Regions from separate parts of the Streptomyces sp. NPDC000134 genome, predicted to be linked through region 3. Evidence: riboswitches for the same ligand, from Rfam matches in the RefSeq annotation. Region 3 holds a riboswitch; each other region holds the start of a gene.
What was found. Region 3 has a riboswitch for thiamine pyrophosphate ahead of ACFY32_RS21275 (thiamine ABC transporter substrate-binding protein). Riboswitches for the same ligand answer to the same signal wherever they lie in the genome.
Positions count from the first base shown of each region.

Region 1: it holds a riboswitch for thiamine pyrophosphate, as region 3 does, so the genes downstream of both, thiC (phosphomethylpyrimidine synthase ThiC) here and ACFY32_RS21275 (thiamine ABC transporter substrate-binding protein) in region 3, are expected to answer to the same signal.
Region 2: it holds a riboswitch for thiamine pyrophosphate, as region 3 does, so the genes downstream of both, thiO (glycine oxidase ThiO) here and ACFY32_RS21275 (thiamine ABC transporter substrate-binding protein) in region 3, are expected to answer to the same signal.

Region 1 is NZ_JBIAZN010000012.1:264,877-270,736, reverse strand. Features, by position in the region: gene ACFY32_RS20335 (metallophosphoesterase) at 1-245, shown strand, start outside; gene ACFY32_RS20330 (hypothetical protein) at 428-1,297, shown strand; gene thiC (phosphomethylpyrimidine synthase ThiC) at 1,358-3,130, opposite strand; TPP riboswitch at 3,123-3,313, opposite strand; gene ACFY32_RS20320 (YibE/F family protein) at 3,385-5,007, shown strand; gene ACFY32_RS20315 (SsgA family sporulation/cell division regulator) at 5,202-5,639, opposite strand; gene ACFY32_RS20310 (IclR family transcriptional regulator) at 5,739-5,860, opposite strand, start outside.
Region 2 is NZ_JBIAZN010000004.1:319,057-324,916, reverse strand. Features, by position in the region: gene pknB (Stk1 family PASTA domain-containing Ser/Thr kinase) at 1-829, opposite strand, end outside; gene ACFY32_RS08395 (thiazole synthase) at 1,232-2,026, opposite strand; gene thiS (sulfur carrier protein ThiS) at 2,030-2,230, opposite strand; gene thiO (glycine oxidase ThiO) at 2,227-3,414, opposite strand; TPP riboswitch at 3,412-3,523, opposite strand; gene ACFY32_RS08380 (FAD-dependent oxidoreductase) at 3,659-4,900, shown strand; gene ACFY32_RS08375 (Rv2175c family DNA-binding protein) at 4,965-5,330, shown strand; gene thiE (thiamine phosphate synthase) at 5,553-5,860, shown strand, end outside.
Region 3 is NZ_JBIAZN010000013.1:191,457-197,316, reverse strand. Features, by position in the region: gene ACFY32_RS21280 (ABC transporter permease) at 1-1,377, opposite strand, end outside; gene ACFY32_RS21275 (thiamine ABC transporter substrate-binding protein) at 1,425-2,543, opposite strand; TPP riboswitch at 2,624-2,729, opposite strand; gene rlmN (23S rRNA (adenine(2503)-C(2))-methyltransferase RlmN) at 2,790-3,902, opposite strand; gene ACFY32_RS21265 (phosphatidate cytidylyltransferase) at 4,073-5,197, opposite strand; gene frr (ribosome recycling factor) at 5,197-5,754, opposite strand.

The DNA of each region.
Region 1 (5,860 bases), on a different contig from region 3:
GCGACGAGGGCGGTGCCGCCGCCGTGCGCTCGCTGCTGGACACGTACGGCGGCACCCGCGTCGTGCACGGCCACAGCCCCATCCCGTATCTCCTGGGCGAGGTCGGCTCCGAGGACGGCGAGGACGAGTCCGGTCCGGTGGTCGACGGACCTCATGTCTACGCGGACGGCCTCGCCATCGCGATGGACGGCGGGGTGACCATGGCCGGAAAGCTGCTGGTCCAGCAACTGCCGCTGCCCGACTGAGCGTTCGCCGGACCGGGTCTTCGCCGTCGGCGCATATGCGGATCGGCACCCAATTTCTGGAAACCCCCTGTCACCGTACGCCGTCACCGCTCTACCATCGGCTTATCCGTAGCAGGCTCCCCTCCGTTTCTGCCCGACGGCTCGTTGGCATGCGAGCCCCAAGCCCTACGGAGCATCGGGGGATGCACATGAACAGCGTTCCGCAGCACCTGTCGAACGAGGACCGCCAGGAGTACGCGCGGGTCCTCGACGAGGCGCTGCGCTCCGCACCACACCGCCCGGAACTGGCCGCTGTCGGACAGCGCCTCAACCCCGAACAACTGCGCACCATGGCGCTCAACGCCACCGCCCTGATCACGGCCGCCGCGGCGGCCGAGTACCAGCACTACGTGAGGGTCCGCGAGGAACTGCGCCAGCCGGCGCGGTCCGCTCCGTCCTCGTCCGCGGCGGAATCCGGCTCCGCCGAGCCGGGTCCGAACACCACGGGGCTCGCCGCCACCATGGGCGAGATCACCGAGGCCGCCGGCGCGGGCGCCGTCGCGATCATCGCCGTCCTGGCGCCGGTCCTGGCCGGTACGGCCGCGGCGATCTTCCTGCTCGTCGGGTACGTCCTGCGGATGCTCGACCCCGAGCAGACGTTCGCGCGGACGCTGCTCACCACCGGATGGGTGTTCGGCGCGGTGACCGCTGTCGCGATCCTCGTCGCCGGCGTCGGACTGCTGTCCACCGCCCTGCGCAACCGCCCATCCGCTGAGGCCGCGTCGTACGGCGCACTCGACGGGGAGGTGAAACGCGCCCGGGACGCCTGGCGGGAGGCGCTGCTGGAACGCGGCATCCTGCCGTTCCTCCAGGACGCGCTCGCGGACCCCGACGCGGCGGGCGCACTGCGCGGTACGCCGCCGCCCGCGCCGTCCGGCCGGATGCCGCGGTTGGGCTACGGCCGCCCGGGGTTCACCAGTCCCGACGACGGTCCCGCCGGTCCGCGCCCCAGTTACTCGAGTCCGGACTACACCAGCCCGGAGTTCGGGGGCCCGGAGCACCGCCCGGAGTGACCGCCCCGCCAGGGGCCCGGGAGGGGACAGGCCGCACGGTCCGTCCCCTCCCTTCGCGTGTCAGTCGGCGATCGGCAGATAGACCCGGTTGCCGGCCGCCGCGAACTCCTCGGACTTCTGGGCCATGCCCTCCTCGATCTCGGTCCGACTGCCGCCGTGTTCGCGGCGGATGTCCTGGGAGATCTTCATCGAGCAGAACTTCGGCCCGCACATCGAGCAGAAGTGGGCCGTCTTGGCGGGCTCGGCGGGCAGGGTCTCGTCGTGGAACTCCCGTGCCGTGTCCGGGTCGAGGGCGAGGTTGAACTGGTCCTCCCACCGGAATTCGAACCGGGCGTCGGACAGCGCGTCGTCCCACTCCTGTGCACCTGGGTGACCCTTGGCGAGGTCGGCGGCATGGGCGGCGATCTTGTAGGTGATGACGCCGGTCTTGACGTCGTCACGGTTGGGCAGGCCCAGATGCTCTTTGGGGGTGACGTAACAGAGCATGGCAGTGCCCCACCAGGCGATCATCGCGGCACCGATGCCGGAGGTGATGTGGTCGTACGCCGGCGCGACGTCCGTGGTCAGCGGGCCGAGCGTATAGAACGGAGCTTCATCACAGATCTCCTGCTGAAGGTCGATGTTCTCCTTGATCTTGTGCATCGGGACATGACCCGGGCCTTCGATCATCGTCTGTACATGGAAACGCTTCGCGATCCGGTTGAGTTCCCCGAGCGTGCGCAACTCCGCGAACTGCGCCTCGTCGTTGGCGTCCGCGATCGAGCCGGGCCGCAGGCCGTCGCCGAGCGAGTACGTGACGTCGTAGGCGGCGAGGATCTCGCAGAGTTCCTCGAAGTTCTCGTACAGGAACGACTCCTTGTGGTGTGCCAGGCACCACGCCGCCATGATGGAGCCGCCGCGCGAGACGATGCCGGTCTTGCGGTTCGCGGTCAGCGGCACGTAGGCCAGGCGCACGCCGGCGTGGACCGTCATGTAGTCCACGCCCTGTTCGGCCTGTTCGATGACCGTGTCCTTGTAGATCTCCCAGGTCAGCTCCTCGGCCCTGCCGTCGACCTTCTCCAGGGCCTGGTAGAGCGGGACCGTGCCGATGGGCACGGGGGAGTTGCGCAGCACCCACTCGCGGGTGGTGTGGATGTTGCGCCCGGTGGACAGGTCCATGACCGTGTCGGCGCCCCAGCGGGTCGCCCAGGTCATCTTCTCGACCTCCTCCTCGATGGAGGAGGTCACCGCGGAGTTGCCGATGTTGGCGTTGACCTTCACCAGGAACCGCTTGCCGATGATCATCGGCTCGATCTCCGGGTGGTTGACGTTGGCCGGCAGGACCGCCCGGCCGGCCGCGATCTCCTCGCGCACCACCTCCGGTGACACGTTCTCCCGGATGGCCACGTACTCCATCTCGGGCGTGATCTCGCCCCGCCGCGCGTACGCGAGCTGGGTCACCGCCTGGCCGTCCCGGCCCCGGCGCGGCTGGCGCGGGCGGCCGGGGAAGACCGCGTCGAGGTTGCGCAGTCCGCCGCGCGGTGAGGTGTGCTTGATGCCGTCGTCCTCGGGGCGGACGGGGCGGCCCGCGTACTCCTCGGTGTCGCCGCGGGCGACGATCCAGTTCTCCCGCAGCGGCGGCAGTCCCCTGCGGACGTCGGTGTCGACGAGCGGATCGGTGTACGGGCCGGAGGTGTCGTACAGCGTGACCGACTGCCCGTTGGTGAGGTGCACCTGACGGACCGGCACGCGCAGATCGGGGCGCGAGCCCTCGACGTACGCCTTGTGCCAGCCGATGGACTTCCCGGCCTCGTTCTGCGTGGAGGCAGGCGTGCTTGCGTCCTTGATGGTCATGAGACCTACTCCCTACGCCGGCATTACCCGGTAACAGGTTCGGCGGTCGACGCAGCGGTTATCCGTCTGCCGACGTTCCGTGGGATACATCACTCGACTTCGGTGATGTTTCCCGTGAAACATCGCTGGTACGGAGGTCAGCGCCCTCTCAGCCCGGTGCTCCGAGCTCCCGCGTGTACAAAGGTGGCTCCACGCTAGCGTCAATTCGGGCGCGGTGAACAGAGGGCCCCTGCCGTTCTTGCGATGATCGGGCGGTGACCACGACGCATCCCTCCTTCCCCCCGCCCGAACCGGGCCGCGACCCGGACACCGGCTACGGCTCCGGCCACGGCGGGCACGAGCAGGGCCACGGACACGGCCACCGTCATGGACCGGGCCCGGAAGGCGGCGGGTACGGATACGGGTACGGCGGCGGGGATCGCGGGCCCGGGGGCGGCGGGTACGGGACCGGTGACGGCCACGGCCCCGGGGCGGGTGACGGCCCCGGGGCGGGAGACGGCCATGGGCACCGCGGTGGGGGGCACGGGACGGGTGGTGGCCACGGGTCCGGTGGCGGACACGGAACCGGTGGCGGACACGGGCATTCGCACGGTCATGGCCCCGCGGCCCCCGTCTCGGCGCGTCTGCGCAAGGTCATCGCGGCGATCCTCGTCCCGTTCGCCGCGGCCGTCGTTGTGGGGCTCGCGGTGCTGTGGCCGGGCGGTGCCCCGCCGCACGAACGCACCGGCGTCGGTTTCGACCGGCAGACCCAGCAGGCGACGGTCACCGAGGTCGTGAAGGTGAGCTGCGCGGCCGCCAACGCCTCCGGTGTCCCCCCGACCGGCGACACCTCCACCGCCGAGGGCTCGTCCGCCCAGCAGCAGGCGGACGGGACCTGCAAGAAGGCGACCATCCGGGTCGACACCGGCGAGGACAAGGGCCGCACGTTCACGGAAATCGTGCAGCCGGACCAGTCCCGGCAGTTGTCGCAGGGCCAGGAGGTCGTCGTGGCCTACGAGCCCTCGGCGCCGAAGGACCTCCAGTACTCGGTCGCCGACGTCGACCGCCGGTTCCCGATGGCCCTGCTCGCCGGCATCTTCGCGCTCGCCGTCGTGGTCGTCGGGCGGTTGCGCGGTGTCATGGCGCTGGTGTCGCTGGCGATCAGCTTCCTGGTGCTGAACTTCTTCATCCTGCCCGCGATCCTCCAGGGCTCGAACCCGCTGCTCGTGGCGGTGATCGGGTCGAGCGCCATCATGCTGATCGCCCTGTACCTGTGCCACGGGCTGTCCGCCCGTACGTCCGTGGCCGTGCTGGGCACCCTGGTCTCGCTGCTGCTGATCGGCGTGCTGGGGTCGCTGTTCATCGGCTGGGCCGCGCTGACCGGCAACACGGACGACAACACCGGCCTGATCCACGGCCTGTACCCGACGATCGACATGAGCGGTCTGCTGCTGGCGGGCGTCATCATCGGTTCGCTCGGTGTCCTCGACGACGTGACGGTCACCCAGACGTCGGCGGTGTGGGAACTGCACCAGGCCAATCCGACGCTGGGCCGGCGCGGGCTGTACCGCGCCGGCATCCGCATCGGCCGCGACCACATCGCGTCCGTCGTCAACACGCTCGTTCTGGCGTACGCGGGTGCCGCGCTGCCGCTGCTGCTGCTGTTCTCGATCGCCCAGAGCAGTGTGGGTACGGTCGCCAACAGCGAGCTGGTGGCGGAGGAGATCGTGCGGACGCTGGTCGGCTCGATCGGCCTGGTGGCGTCCGTGCCGGTGACGACCGCCCTCGCGGCGCTCGTCGTCTCGGCCGACCGCTCCGGTCCCGGGGCCGCGCCCGCGGGTGCGGTCACCGGTCCGGTGCCGTCGCGCGGTCCCCGGGGGCGTCGCCGCAAGCACTGACGCCGCGGCCTGCGGACAGCACGCGCGGTGCCGTGCCTGCAAGGCCGGTACGGCACCGGCAAGGCCGGTACGGGGCCTCGTAGAAGCGCTGTCAGGACCAGGAGACGGCCCCATGCCCCCTGGTGAATCGTTCCGGCAGACCCCGCAGTACCCGGCGAAGCGTTACGCCACCGCCGCAGGACTGCCGGAACGCTTCAGCCCGCGCTCTGTTCCTCGGCCAGGATGCGGTCCAGCGCCTCGTCGAGGTGGGCGTCGAAGTCGGCGAGCGCCCCCTCCTGGCCCAGCGGCACCAGCTTGTCGGTGCGGTCGAGGAAGGCCACGAGCGGAGCGGCCGAGGACCGGAACAGGGCCTGGTCGGCTCCCACCTGGAGGCGGATCAGCACCTCGGCCAGCGGCTCGGGCTCCACGGGCGCGATGCGCACGTCGCCGTCACCGCACGGCCGGCCCACGCCGTCGATCAGCAACTCCCGGCCGAAGGCCCAGGTCACCGGCGCGTCACCGGGCAGATGGAAGGTCAACCGCACGGCATAGGGATCACAGGTCTCGTACCGCAGCTCCACCGGGATGCGGAAGGAGAGCTCCTCAGAGACGAGAAAGCTCATCATGACCTCTGCCTGTACGGACTCGCGCATCGCCTACCCCGTCATTCGCCGTCGACTGGCCGGGAATCAAACCTCTAACACTCATGGCATCTTGCTGAACGTACACACCAGATCACAAGGAGTGAGTTTTCAGATACTGATAGAGATTCCCAGTGACCCCAGCAGCCGCGCCACTTCGCCTTGGAGCCGGTGTGCCGCGGGCAGCAATCGGTCCGCATGCTGGACAGGCAGAGAGATGGCCACCGTCGCCG
Region 2 (5,860 bases), on a different contig from region 3:
GTGCGCGGCGGGCCCCGGCGAGCAGCGCCACCGCGTCGTACGGGCGGATCTCCGGGTTCCGGGCGGTCGCCGAGGCGACCAGCTCGTCCAGCTCGAACGCGAGGCCCGGCACCAGGGCCGACGGCGGCGGCACGTCCTCGCCCAGGTGCTGGTAGAGCACCTGGGCGGGGGAGTCCCCCTGGTGCGGCTTGGCGCCGGTCAGCATCTCGTACAGGACGACACCGCACGCGTACACGTCGACGCGGGGGTCGGCGGTGCCCTGCTCGATCTGCTCGGGCGCCAGATAGGAGACGGTGCCGAGGACCGCGCCGGTGCTGCTGGTGACCGTGTCCACGGCCCGGACCAGCCCGAAGTCGGCGACCTTGACCCGGCCGTCGTCCCCGATCAGCACGTTCTCCGGCTTCATGTCGCGGTGCACGAACCCCGCGCGGTGCGCGGCGCCGAGCGCGGCCAGCACCGGCTCCAGGATGTCCAGCGCGGCCCGGGGCTGCAGCGCCCCGCGCTCGCGCAGCAGGTCCCGCAGGGTGCAGCCGGAGACGTACTCCATCGCCAGGTAGACGTACCCCGCGTCGGTGCCCTGGTCGAAGACCTGGACCACGTTGGGGTGGGCGAGCCGGGCGACCGACTTGGCCTCGCGGATGAACCGCTCGACGAACGTGCCGTCGGCGGCCAGCGTCGGGTGCATCACCTTCAGCGCGAGCACGCGGTCGAGGCGGGTGTCCACGGCCCGGTAGACCGTGGCCATCCCGCCGACCGCGATCCGCGCGTCGACGCGGTACCGGCCGTCGAGCTGTCGCCCGACCAGAGGGTCCTGAAGGGTCGTGTCCACGCAGGCGAGTCTACGAGCCGGCACCGACACCGGGCCGGGCCCGGCCGCGGCGGGCCCGGTACTGGAGCGGAGCTGTGACGCAACACACCCCCGGACGCGGGGCCGCGCGCCGCGCGGTGCGCCGCGCCCGCCGGTCCCGTGGCGCGGATCACCGCGCCACTCCCGGCCCGCAGCCGTCCCGGCGCCGCGCCGGGACGGCTCCGCTCCGGTCCGTGGCCGGGTCGGGCCCGCTCCGGTCCGTAGTCGGGTTCGGTGCCGCGTCGGGGGCGGCTTCGCTTGGGTCCGTGGCCGTCCCGGTGCCGCATCGGAGGGGCCCGTTTCGGTCCTCAGGCGGGTCCGGCGTCGGGGACGGCTCCGCTTCGGTCCGTGGCCGTCTCTGGCGCCGCGTCGGGGCGGCTTCGCTCAGAAGGCGGGCCGTTCCGGGTCCAGTGCGGCGCGGCCCGCCGTCGGCGAGGACGGCTCGGCGAAGTGCCGGCGCGGAATCCGCCCGGCCCGCCTGGCGAGCCGGCCCGCCTCCACCGCGTGCCGCATCGCCTCCGCCATCAGCACCGGCTCCTGCGCCCGTGTCACCGCCGAGGCGAGCATCACCCCCGCGCAGCCCAGCTCCATCGCCAGCGCCGCGTCCGACGCCGTACCGGCCCCGGCGTCCAGGATCACCGGCACGCACGCGTGCTCGACGATCAGCTCGAAGTTGTGCGGGTTGCGGATGCCCAGGCCCGAGCCGATCGGCGAGCCCAGCGGCATGACCGCGGCGCAGCCCACGTCCTCCAGCTTGCGCGCCAGCACCGGGTCGTCGTTGGTGTACGGCAGGACGGTGAACCCGTCGTCGACCAGTGTCTCGGCCGCGTCCAGCAGTTCGATCGGGTCGGGCAGCAGGGTCCGCTCGTCGGCGATGACCTCCAGCTTGACCAGGTCGGTGCCGAGGGCCTCGCGGGCCAGGCGGGCGGTCAGGACGGCCTCCCCGGCGGTGAAGCAGCCCGCCGTGTTGGGCAGCACGCGGATGCCGAGCCGCTCCAGCACCGACAGCACCGAGCCGTGCACGGAGGGGTCCACGCGGCGCATGGCGACCGTGGTCAGCTCGGTCCCGGAGGCCACCAGCGAGCGCTCCAGCACATCGAGGCTGGGCGCCCCGCCGGTGCCCATGATCAGACGGGACGTGAAGGACGTACCGCCGAGGACGAAGGGGTCGTCGGCCATGGGTCAGCCTCCTTGGACGGCGGTGAGGACTTCGACGCGGTCGCCGTCGGCCAGCGCCGTGGACGACCACCGCGCACGCGGGACGACGGTCTCGTTGAGGGCGGCGGCCACCCCGGAGGGCGCCTCGGTGAGCGTGCGCACCAGGGCGTCCAGGGCCGTGCCGGGAGCCACCTCGCGCGGCTCCCCGTTGACCGAGATGTTCATACGGGCTGCTCCGTGGGGACGTCGGCGGCGTCGAAGCGCCGGGGGGTGAAGGGGCGGGCCTCCTCGGGAAGCTCGCCGCTGGTCAGCAGGTGGGCCATGACGTCGCCGGTGACCGGGGTGAGCAGGACGCCGTTGCGGAAGTGGCCGGTGGCCAGCAGCAGCCCGTCCAGCGCGGTCGGGCCGAGCAGCGGCGCGTTGTCCGGGGAGCCGGGCCGCAGCCCCGCCAGGGTCTCCGTCAGGGGCAGCTCGGTGATGCCCGGCACCAGCTCGTGGGCGTCGCGCAGCAGCTCGTACACCCCGCCGGCGGTGACGGTGGTGTCCCAGCCCAGTTCCTCGCTGGTGGCGCCGACGACGAGTTCGCCGCTCTCCCGGGGCACCAGGTAGAGCGGGTTGCCGCGGACCACCGCGCGGACCGTGCGGTGCAGCAGCGGCGGCCGGTCCGCCGGCATGGCCAGCCGCAGGACCTGCCCCTTCACGGGCCGTACCGGCGGCAGGACCTCCTCCGGAACGCCCGTGAGCCGCCCGCTGAGGCTGCCCGCGGCCAGTACCACCCGGCCGGCCGGCAGCGCCGTGCCGTCCTCGGTGACCACGCCCGTCGCCCGGTCCCGGACCACGGTCAGCCGCTCGGCGCGCACCCGGTGCAGGACCACCCCGGCCCGTTCGCAGGCGGTCACCAGGGCGCGGGCGAGCCGCCGGGGGTCGATCTGGTGGTCGCCGTCCACCCGCAGCCCCCCGCGCACGCCCGGCGCGAGCATCGGCTCCAGGCGGCGGCACTCACGCCCCGACAGCCACTCCGCGTCGAGGCCCGAGCGGACCTGGAAGGCGTGCAGCTCCCGCAGGTGGGCGCGGTCGTCGGCGTCGAGGGCGACGGCCAGGGTGCCGCACCGGCGGTACCCCAGGTCGTGCCCGGTCGCCTCGGCCAGCTCGGCCGCGAAGGCGGGGTAGCGGCGGGCCGAGGCCAGGTTCAGCGCGAGCAGGGTCTGCTCGCCGTAGTGCAACTCGGTGACGGCGGCCAGCATCCCGGCCGCCACCCGGGCCGCCCCGCCGCCCGGCGCGGGGTCGACCACGGCCGCGGCCAGCCCGCGCTGCGCGGCCCGCCAGGCGGTGACCAGGCCGATGACGCCGCCCCCGACGACCAGGACGTCGGGGACACGGGGGTTGCGTGCGGATCGCTCGGACGACATGGGTGTCCAGCCCCTCCCTTCGCCGGCATGACCCGGATCAGGTTCGTACGGTCGGAGGCCGCCAGCCTCCCTCTCAGCCCGGTGCGTCCGGGCTCCCGCGAGTGCGTTACGTCGGCCACCCTAACCGTTCGGTCTCCGCGCCGGTAAGGGAGCGTCCCGGCGGCCGGCCGGGCGGGCCGGCTGTGCAGCACATCACCCACCGTGCCGCCTGACTGACGTTCCGTCAGGTGTCTATGGTGATCAGGTGAGCGATCAGACGCAGGAACGGGCGGAGTCCGCGCGGCGGCGCGTGGTCGTCGTGGGAGCGGGCATGGCCGGCGTGCAGACGGCCGTCGCCCTGCGCGAACAGGGGTTCACCGGCACGGTGACCCTGATCGGCGCGGAGCCCCACCAGCCCTACGACCGGCCCCCGCTGTCCAAGGCCGTCCTCCTCGGCACCGCCGAGGGCTCCGCCTTCGACGTCGACTTCGAGGCGCTCGGCATCGAGGTCCGCCTCGGCTGCGAGGCCCTGGGCGTCCGCCCCGACGCCCGCCTCCTGGACACCGCCGCGGGGCCGGTGCCGTACGACGCCCTGGTTCTGGCCACCGGCGCCGAACCGGTCCGGCTGCCCGGCACCGAGAGCGTCCCCGGCGTCCATCTGCTGCGCACCCTGGACGACGCCGAGCGGCTGCGCCCGGTGCTCGCCCGCCAGCACGACATCGTGGTGGTCGGCGCGGGCTGGATCGGCGCCGAGTTCGCCACCGCCGCGCGGGAGGCGGGCTGCGCGGTGACCGTCGTGGAGGCCGCCGCCCGGCCGCTGGCCGGCGCGCTGCCCGCCGACGTGGCGGCGCCGATGGCCCGCTGGTACGCCGACGCCGGTGCCGTCCTGCGCACCCACGCACGCGTGGCCCGCGTCGAGCCCGGCGCGGTGGTCCTCGGCGACGGCACGCGCGTGCCCGCCGGCGCGGTCGTCGTCGGCATCGGCGCCCGCCCCGCCACCGCCTGGCTGGCCGGTTCCGGCATCGCCCTCGGCGCGCACGGCGAGGTCCTCGCCGACGACCGGCTGCGCACCTCGGTGCCGGACGTCCACGCGGTCGGCGACTGCGCGTCCTTCCCCTCCGGCCGGTACGGCGAGCGGCTGCTCGTGCACCACTGGGACAACGCCCTCCAGGGGCCGCGCACGGTGGCCGCCGACATCGTCGGCGCCGGCACCGGGCAGGAGCCGCCGGTGTACGACCCGGTGCCGTACTTCTGGTCGGAGCAGTTCGGCCGCTTCGTGCAGTACGCCGGGCACCACACGGCCGCCGACACCACGCTCTGGCGCGGTGACCCGGCCGGCCCCGCCTGGACGGTGTGCTGGCTGCGCGGGAGCCGGCTGGTCGCCCTGCTGGCCGTCGGCCGCCCCCGCGACCTCGCCCAGGGCAAGCGGCTGATCGACGCGGGCACGCCCGTGGACCGGGGGCTGCTGGCCGACCCGGCCCGGCCGCTGAAGGCGGCGGTGGCGTAGTCCGTCCGTCCTGGCCGGACGGGTCCGGCTTCCTAGTGTCAGTGGCAGATGGCAGGCTTGATACGTGACCGAGATTGACGCAAAGATCGATGCTCTCGTCCCCGCATGGCTCACCCTGCCCGACATCGCCGAGATGTTCGACGTGGAGGTGACCCGCGTCCGGCAGTTGGTCAAGGACGGCCAGCTCATCGCCGTACGCCGCGGGGAGAACCGCGCGCTGCACGTGCCCGCCGCCTTCATCGACGGGGACAAAGTGGTCAAGGGCCTGTCCGGGACCCTGACGCTGCTGCGTGACGACGGGTTCACGGACGAGGAGATGCTGGAGTGGCTCTTCACGCCCGACCCGTCCCTGCCCGGCACCCCCGCGCAGGCGCTGAGCGAGAATCGCGGCACGGAGGTGAAGCGCCGCGCCCAGGCGCTCGCCGTCTGACCCGACCGACCACCCGGTGTGCGGGCCGCGCCCCTGAGGGGACCCGGCCGGTACGCCGCCGAGGACCGGCGCCGCCCGCGCCGGGCGCCACCGACGCGTGACGCACCGGAGCGGGCGCGCCGCCGACACCGGCGCCAGCCGACACCGGCGTCGCCGCCGGGTGTGCCACCGGGGGCCGGTGCCACCCGTCGGCCCGCCATTCGACCAGAGGGGGATTCCCGTATGCCCGTGACCGCCGACCGCGGGGGCGCCACCGCGCGTGAGCGACTGGCCGACGCCCGGCTGTACCTCTGCACGGACGCGCGCAAGCGCCAGGGCGACCTGCCGGAGTTCCTGGACGCGGTGCTGGCCGGCGGCGTCGACATCGTGCAGTTGCGGGACAAGGGCATGGAGGCCGCCGAGGAACTGGAGCACCTGGCCGTGTTCGCCGACGCCTGCGCCCGGCACGGCAAGCTGCTCGCGGTCAACGACCGCGCGGACGTCGCCCACGCCGCCCGCGCCGACGTCCTCCACCTCGGCCAGGGCGACCT
Region 3 (5,860 bases):
GGCCGCGACCGCCAGCGCCCGCCGCACCAGCGGCAGGTCGACCTCCCGCCAGACCCGCCACGGCGACGCCCCCAGCACCGCCGCCGCCTCCCGCAGCCCGGCGTCCACCGCCCGCAGCACCGGCAGCATGGTCCGTACGACGAAGGGGACGCCCACCAGCGCCTGGGCGAGCGGCACCAGGAACCAGGAGGAGCGCAGGTCCAGCGGCGGTTCGTCGAGCGCGATCAGGAACCCGAAGCCGACGGTCACCGCCGACACCCCGAGCGGCAGCATCAGCAGCGCGTCGAAGCCCCGCACCAGACGGCCCGCGTCCCGGCGGGTCAGCGCGGTGGCGGCGAGGGAGCCGATCAGTACGGCGATGACGGTGGCGGCGAGGGCGTACCGCAGGGAGTTGCCGACGGCGTCGATCGGCGGGACGAGGAAGGCGCCGCCGTCCTCGTGGGTGAGCGCCCGGTAGTAGCCGAGGCCGCCGTCCAGCGACCGCTGGACCAGTACCGCGAGCGGCAGCAGGATCAGTACCGCGACGGTGACCAGCACCCCCGCCAGCAGCGCCCGCTGCCCGGCCCCGCGCGGGCGGCGGGCCGTGACCGAGGCGTCCACCAGTTTCAGGGCCGTCTCCCGCCGCCGTACCGTCCAGGCGTGCACGGCGAGGATCACGGCGACCGCGGCGAACTGGACCAGGGTCAGCACGGCGGCGGTGGCGAGGTCGAAGACCTGCGAGGTCTGCCGGTAGATCTCCACCTCCAGGGTGGAGAAGGTGGGCCCGCCGAGGATCTGCACCACACCGAAGGAGGTGAAGGTGAACAGGAACACCATCAGCGCGGCGGCGGCCACCGCGGGCGCCAGCGCGGGCAGTGTGACCCGGCGCCAGGCCGCCGCCGGGGAGGCCCCGAGCATCCGCGCGGCCTCCTCCTGGCGCGGGTCGAGCTGGGACCACAGGCCGCCGACGGTGCGCACGACGACGGCGTAGTTGAAGAACACGTGCGCGAGCAGGATCGCCCACACCGTGGTGTCCAGTCGCAGCCCCCACAGCTCGTCCAGCAGCCCGCCCCGGCCGACCAGCGCCAGGAACGCCGTGCCGACGACGACCGTGGGCAGCACGAACGGCACGGTGACCACGGCCCGCAGCACCTGCTTGCCGGGGAAGTCCAGCCGGGCGAAGACGTACGCGCCGGGCAGCGCGATCAGCAGGGTGAGCGCGGTGGAGGCCAGTGCCTGCCAGGTGGTGAACCACAGCACGTGCCGGACGTCGGCGGCGGTCACCACCTCCCCGATCCGGCCGAGGTGCCACCCGGCGCCGTCCTTCAGCCCCCGGGCGACGATCGCCGCCACCGGGTAGGCGAAGAAGACGGCGAAGAACGCGACGGGCACCGCCATCAGGGCGAGCCGCGCCGCGCCCGCGCGCCGCCGGACGGCTGCCTCGGTCACTTCAGTACGAGCGAGGTCCACGACTTGACCCAGTCGTCACGGTGCTCGGCGATCTCCGCCGGGGCCATGGTCTCGGGGTGGGTCACGGCCGGCATGTTGTCGGTGTAGACGGCGGGCAGCTTCGTACCGGAGACCACCGGGTTGACGTACATGTTCAGTGGCATGTCCTCCTGGAACCTCTCGCTGATCAGGAAGTCGATGAGCGCCTTGCCGCCCTCGGTGTTCTTCGCGTTGCTCAGCAGGCCCGCGAACTCGGTCTGCCGGAAGCAGGTGCCGGTGGCGACTCCGGTGGGCGCGGTCTTCGGCCGCGGGTCGGCGTAGACCACCTCGACGGGCGGCGAGGAGGCGTACGAGACGACCAGCGGCCGGTCGCCGCCCGCCTTGCGGCCGCCGGCCGAACCGGAGAACTCCTCGTTGTACGCCTGCTCCCAGCCGTCGACGACCTTCACGCCGTTGGCCCTCAGCTTCTTCCAGTACTGCGTCCAGCCTCCCCCGCTTCCGGCTCCGCCCGAGCGGGAGGCGCCCCCGTCGCCGTACTTAGCGGCGGTGCCGAGCAGGAAGCCGAGGCCGGGCGAGGAGGTGCCGGCGTTCTCGGTGACCAGGAGGTCCTTGTACGCGGGCTCGGCCAGGTCGTCGAAGGAGGCGGGCGGCGTCAGCTCGTGCTCGCGGAAGTACGCCTTGTCGTAGTTGACGCAGATGTCGCCGTAGTCGACGGGCGTGACCCGGTGCTTCCCGGCGTCGAGCCGGTACCGCTCGTCGACCCGGTCCAGGCCCTTGGCCTCGTACGGCTGGAACAGGCCGTTGTCCAGGGCGCGGGAGAGCAGGGTGTTGTCGACGCCGAAGAGGACGTCGCCCTGGGGGTTGTCCTTGGTCAGGATCGCCTTGTTGACGGCCTGCCCGGCGTCGCCGTCCTCCAGGACCTTGACCCGGTAGCCGGACTCCTTCTCGAAGGCGGCGATGACGCTCTTGGACGCGGCCCACGAGTCATGGCTGACCAGGGTGACGGTCCGGGAATCGCCGGACCCCTCGTCGCCGCCGGACGACGATCCGCACGCGGACACGGTGACCAGGCCGAGCCCTGCGGCCAGGACGGCGGCCTTCTTGGTGATGCTCACTGGATTCCTCCTGGGACGGTCCAGGAAGAGACGCGGCCCCGCCCGGGGCCCCTCGTCGGGACCCGGGCAGGGCGCAACAGCTCGAGTGGTGACCGATCTCCCTACCCAGAATGACCTGGGCGAGGTTCGGAGGGTCTGCGGCCGGTGCCGCACTCTCAGCGCTGTGGCGCTCCCCTGTCGGAATATGAAGATGTCGGACGCGAAGACGCCCGGTACGGAACCGACCGGACTCTTACGTCGGTCAGGTTACCGCTCGCCGGCGGCGAGCTGCCCACACGCCCCGTCGATCTCCTGACCGCGGGTGTCCCGGACGGTCACCGGCACACCGTGGGCGGCGATCGACTCGACGAACGCCTTCTCGTCCTCGGGCCGCGAGGCGGTCCACTTCGACCCGGGCGTCGGGTTCAGCGGGATCAGGTTGACGTGCACGGGCTTGCCCTTGAGCAGCCTTCCGAGCCGGTCACCGCGCCACGCCTGGTCGTTGATGTCCCGGATCAGCGCGTACTCGATGGACAGCCGGCGCCCGGACTTCGCGGCGTACTCCAGCCCGGCGTCCAGCACCTCGCGGACCTTCCAGCGGGTGTTCACCGGCACGAGGGTGTCGCGCAGCTCGTCGTCGGGGGCGTGCAGCGAGATGGCCAGGCGGCACTTGAAGCCCTCGTCGGCGAAGCGGTGGATCGCGGGGACGAGGCCGACGGTGGAGACGGTGATGCCGCGCTGGGACAGGCCGAGGCCGTCGGGCTCGGGGTCGGTGAGGCGGCGGATGGCGCCGACGACCCGGTTGTAGTTGGCCAGGGGCTCGCCCATGCCCATGAACACGATGTTGCTCAGCCGCGCCGGGCCGCCGGGGACCTCGCCGTCCCTGAGCGCCCGCATCCCGTCGACGATCTGGTGCACGATCTCGGCGGTCGACAGGTTCCGGTCGAGACCGGCCTGTCCGGTGGCGCAGAACGGGCAGTTCATCCCGCAGCCCGCCTGGGAGCTGATGCACATGGTCACCCGGTCCGGGTAGCGCATCAGCACCGACTCCACGAGGGTGCCGTCGAACAGCTTCCACAGCGTCTTGCGGGTGGTCCCCTCGTCGGTCGACAGATGCCGCACGACGCTCATCAGCTCGGGCAGCAGCGCCTCCCGGAGCCGGCCGCGCGAACCGGCGGGGATGTCGGTCCACTGCTCCGGGTCGTGCGCGTAGCGCGCGAAGTAGTGCTGGGAGAGCTGCTTGGCACGGAACGGCTTCTCGCCGGCCGCGGCCACCGCTTCCTTGCGCTCGGCGGGCGAGAGGTCGGCGAGATGCCGCGGCGGCCGCTTCGCTCCGCGGGGCGCGGCGAAGGTCAGCTCACCGGGGGCAGGACGGGCCACGGTCGGACAACTCCTCAAGACGACGGGCCTGTGGCAACCCCGCGGCGCGGGGACGACGGCAGGGCCATGCCGGAGCCAGGAGACCTCACAGGATCGCCCCCGCGTCGGCGGGGACGAGGAAAGGGCCCGCGGCCAGACGCCACGAGCCCTTCCAGCGTACCCGACCGCCGTCAACCCGAGCCGACGAAGATCACCAGCAGCAGCCACACCACCGGTGCGGTCGGCAGCAGGGAGTCCAGGCGGTCCATGATGCCGCCGTGGCCCGGGAGCAGCGTGCCCATGTCCTTGATACCGAGGTCGCGCTTGATCATCGACTCGCCGAGGTCGCCCAGGGTGGCGCTGACGGCGACCGCGAGGCCCAGCAGCAGCCCCTGCCACCAGGCGCCGTCGTCGATCAGGAACTGCGTGCACAGCGCGCCCGCCACCATCGCGAACGACACCGCGCCGAGCAGGCCCTCGCGGGTCTTGCCGGGGCTGATCCGCGGCGCGAGCTTGGTCCGGCCGAACCGCCAGCCCACCGCGTACGCGCCGGTGTCGCTGACGACCGTCAGCACCAGGAAGGTCAGCACCCGCCGGGGCCCGTCGTCGGCCGTCAGCATCAGGGCGACGAAGGTGGCCAGGAACGGCACGTAGAACGCGGCGAACACGCCCGCGGTGACGTCCCTGAGGTAGCCCTCGGGCGGTTCCGTCATCCGCCACACCAGCACCGCCAGCGCCGTGAGCGCCATGGCGACCCACGCGCCCTCGGCGCCCCGGACGTAACCGGCGACGACCATCGCCGCGCCGCCGACCGCCAGCGGGACGAGCGGCGCCTTGATGCCCTTGCGCTCCTCCAGCCGCTTGGTCAGCTCCCACAGGCCGACCACGACGGCGACGACGACGACCGCGACGAACACGGCCTTGACGACGAACAGCGACGCGATGATCACCACGCCGAGTCCGAGGCCGACCCCTATCGCGGCACCCAGGTCGCGCCCCGCGGTCTTCTTCTGCGGCCGGGGCACCGGCTGCGGGGCGTCGGGCATGGGCTCCGGATTCCGCGGCGCCGCCTGGTACGGCCGCGCCGCCGGGACGTCGTCGTGGAACGCGGGGCCGCCCGGCCGAGCGGCCCCCCGGTCCTCATCCTGGTCTCCGCCGTGTTCGGGTACGTCGGGCACGATGGGCATGGGGCGAGTCTGCTGCGCGTAGGGCGCATCGTACGCGGGACCCGCCGGGGCAACCCCCTGGACAGGCCCCTGGTCGGACGGCCCCCAGTACCCGGTCTGCGGCGGCGCCCCCCAGGAAGAGTCGTTCATCAGACCTCGAGCAGCTCCGCTTCCTTGTGCTTGAGGAGTTCGTCCACCTGGGCGACGTACTTCGAGGTGGTGTCGTCGAGCTCCTTCTCCGCACGGCGGCCCTCGTCCTCGCCGACCTCGCCGTCCTTGATCAGCTTGTCGATGGCGTCCTTGGCCTTGCGGCGCACCGCGCGGATGGAGACCTTGGCGTCCTCGCCCTTGCTCCGGGCCACCTTGATGTACTCGCGGCGGCGCTCCTCGGTCAGCTCGGGGAACACCACGCGGATGATGTTGCCGTCGTTGCTCGGGTTGACGCCCAGGTCGGAGTCGCGGATGGCCTGCTCGATGTTGCGCAGGGCGCTCTTGTCGAACGGCGTCACCACGGCCATGCGCGGCTCCGGCACGGAGAACGAGGCCAGTTGGTTGATCGGCGTCGGCGCGCCGTAGTAGTCGGCCACGATCTTGTTGAACATCGCCGGGTGCGCACGGCCGGTGCGGATCGCGGCGAAGTCCTCCTTGGCGACCACGACGGCCTTCTCCATCTTCTCCTCGGCCTCGAGGAGGGTCTCTTCGATCACCACTTGCTCCTGCGTGTCTTGAGTAGGCCCGGCTGCGGTTCCTCGTCGGGGCGGCGGCCGGCTGCGTCGCGTCTTCTTCTGCACGGTTCCCGACCGGCAGGACATT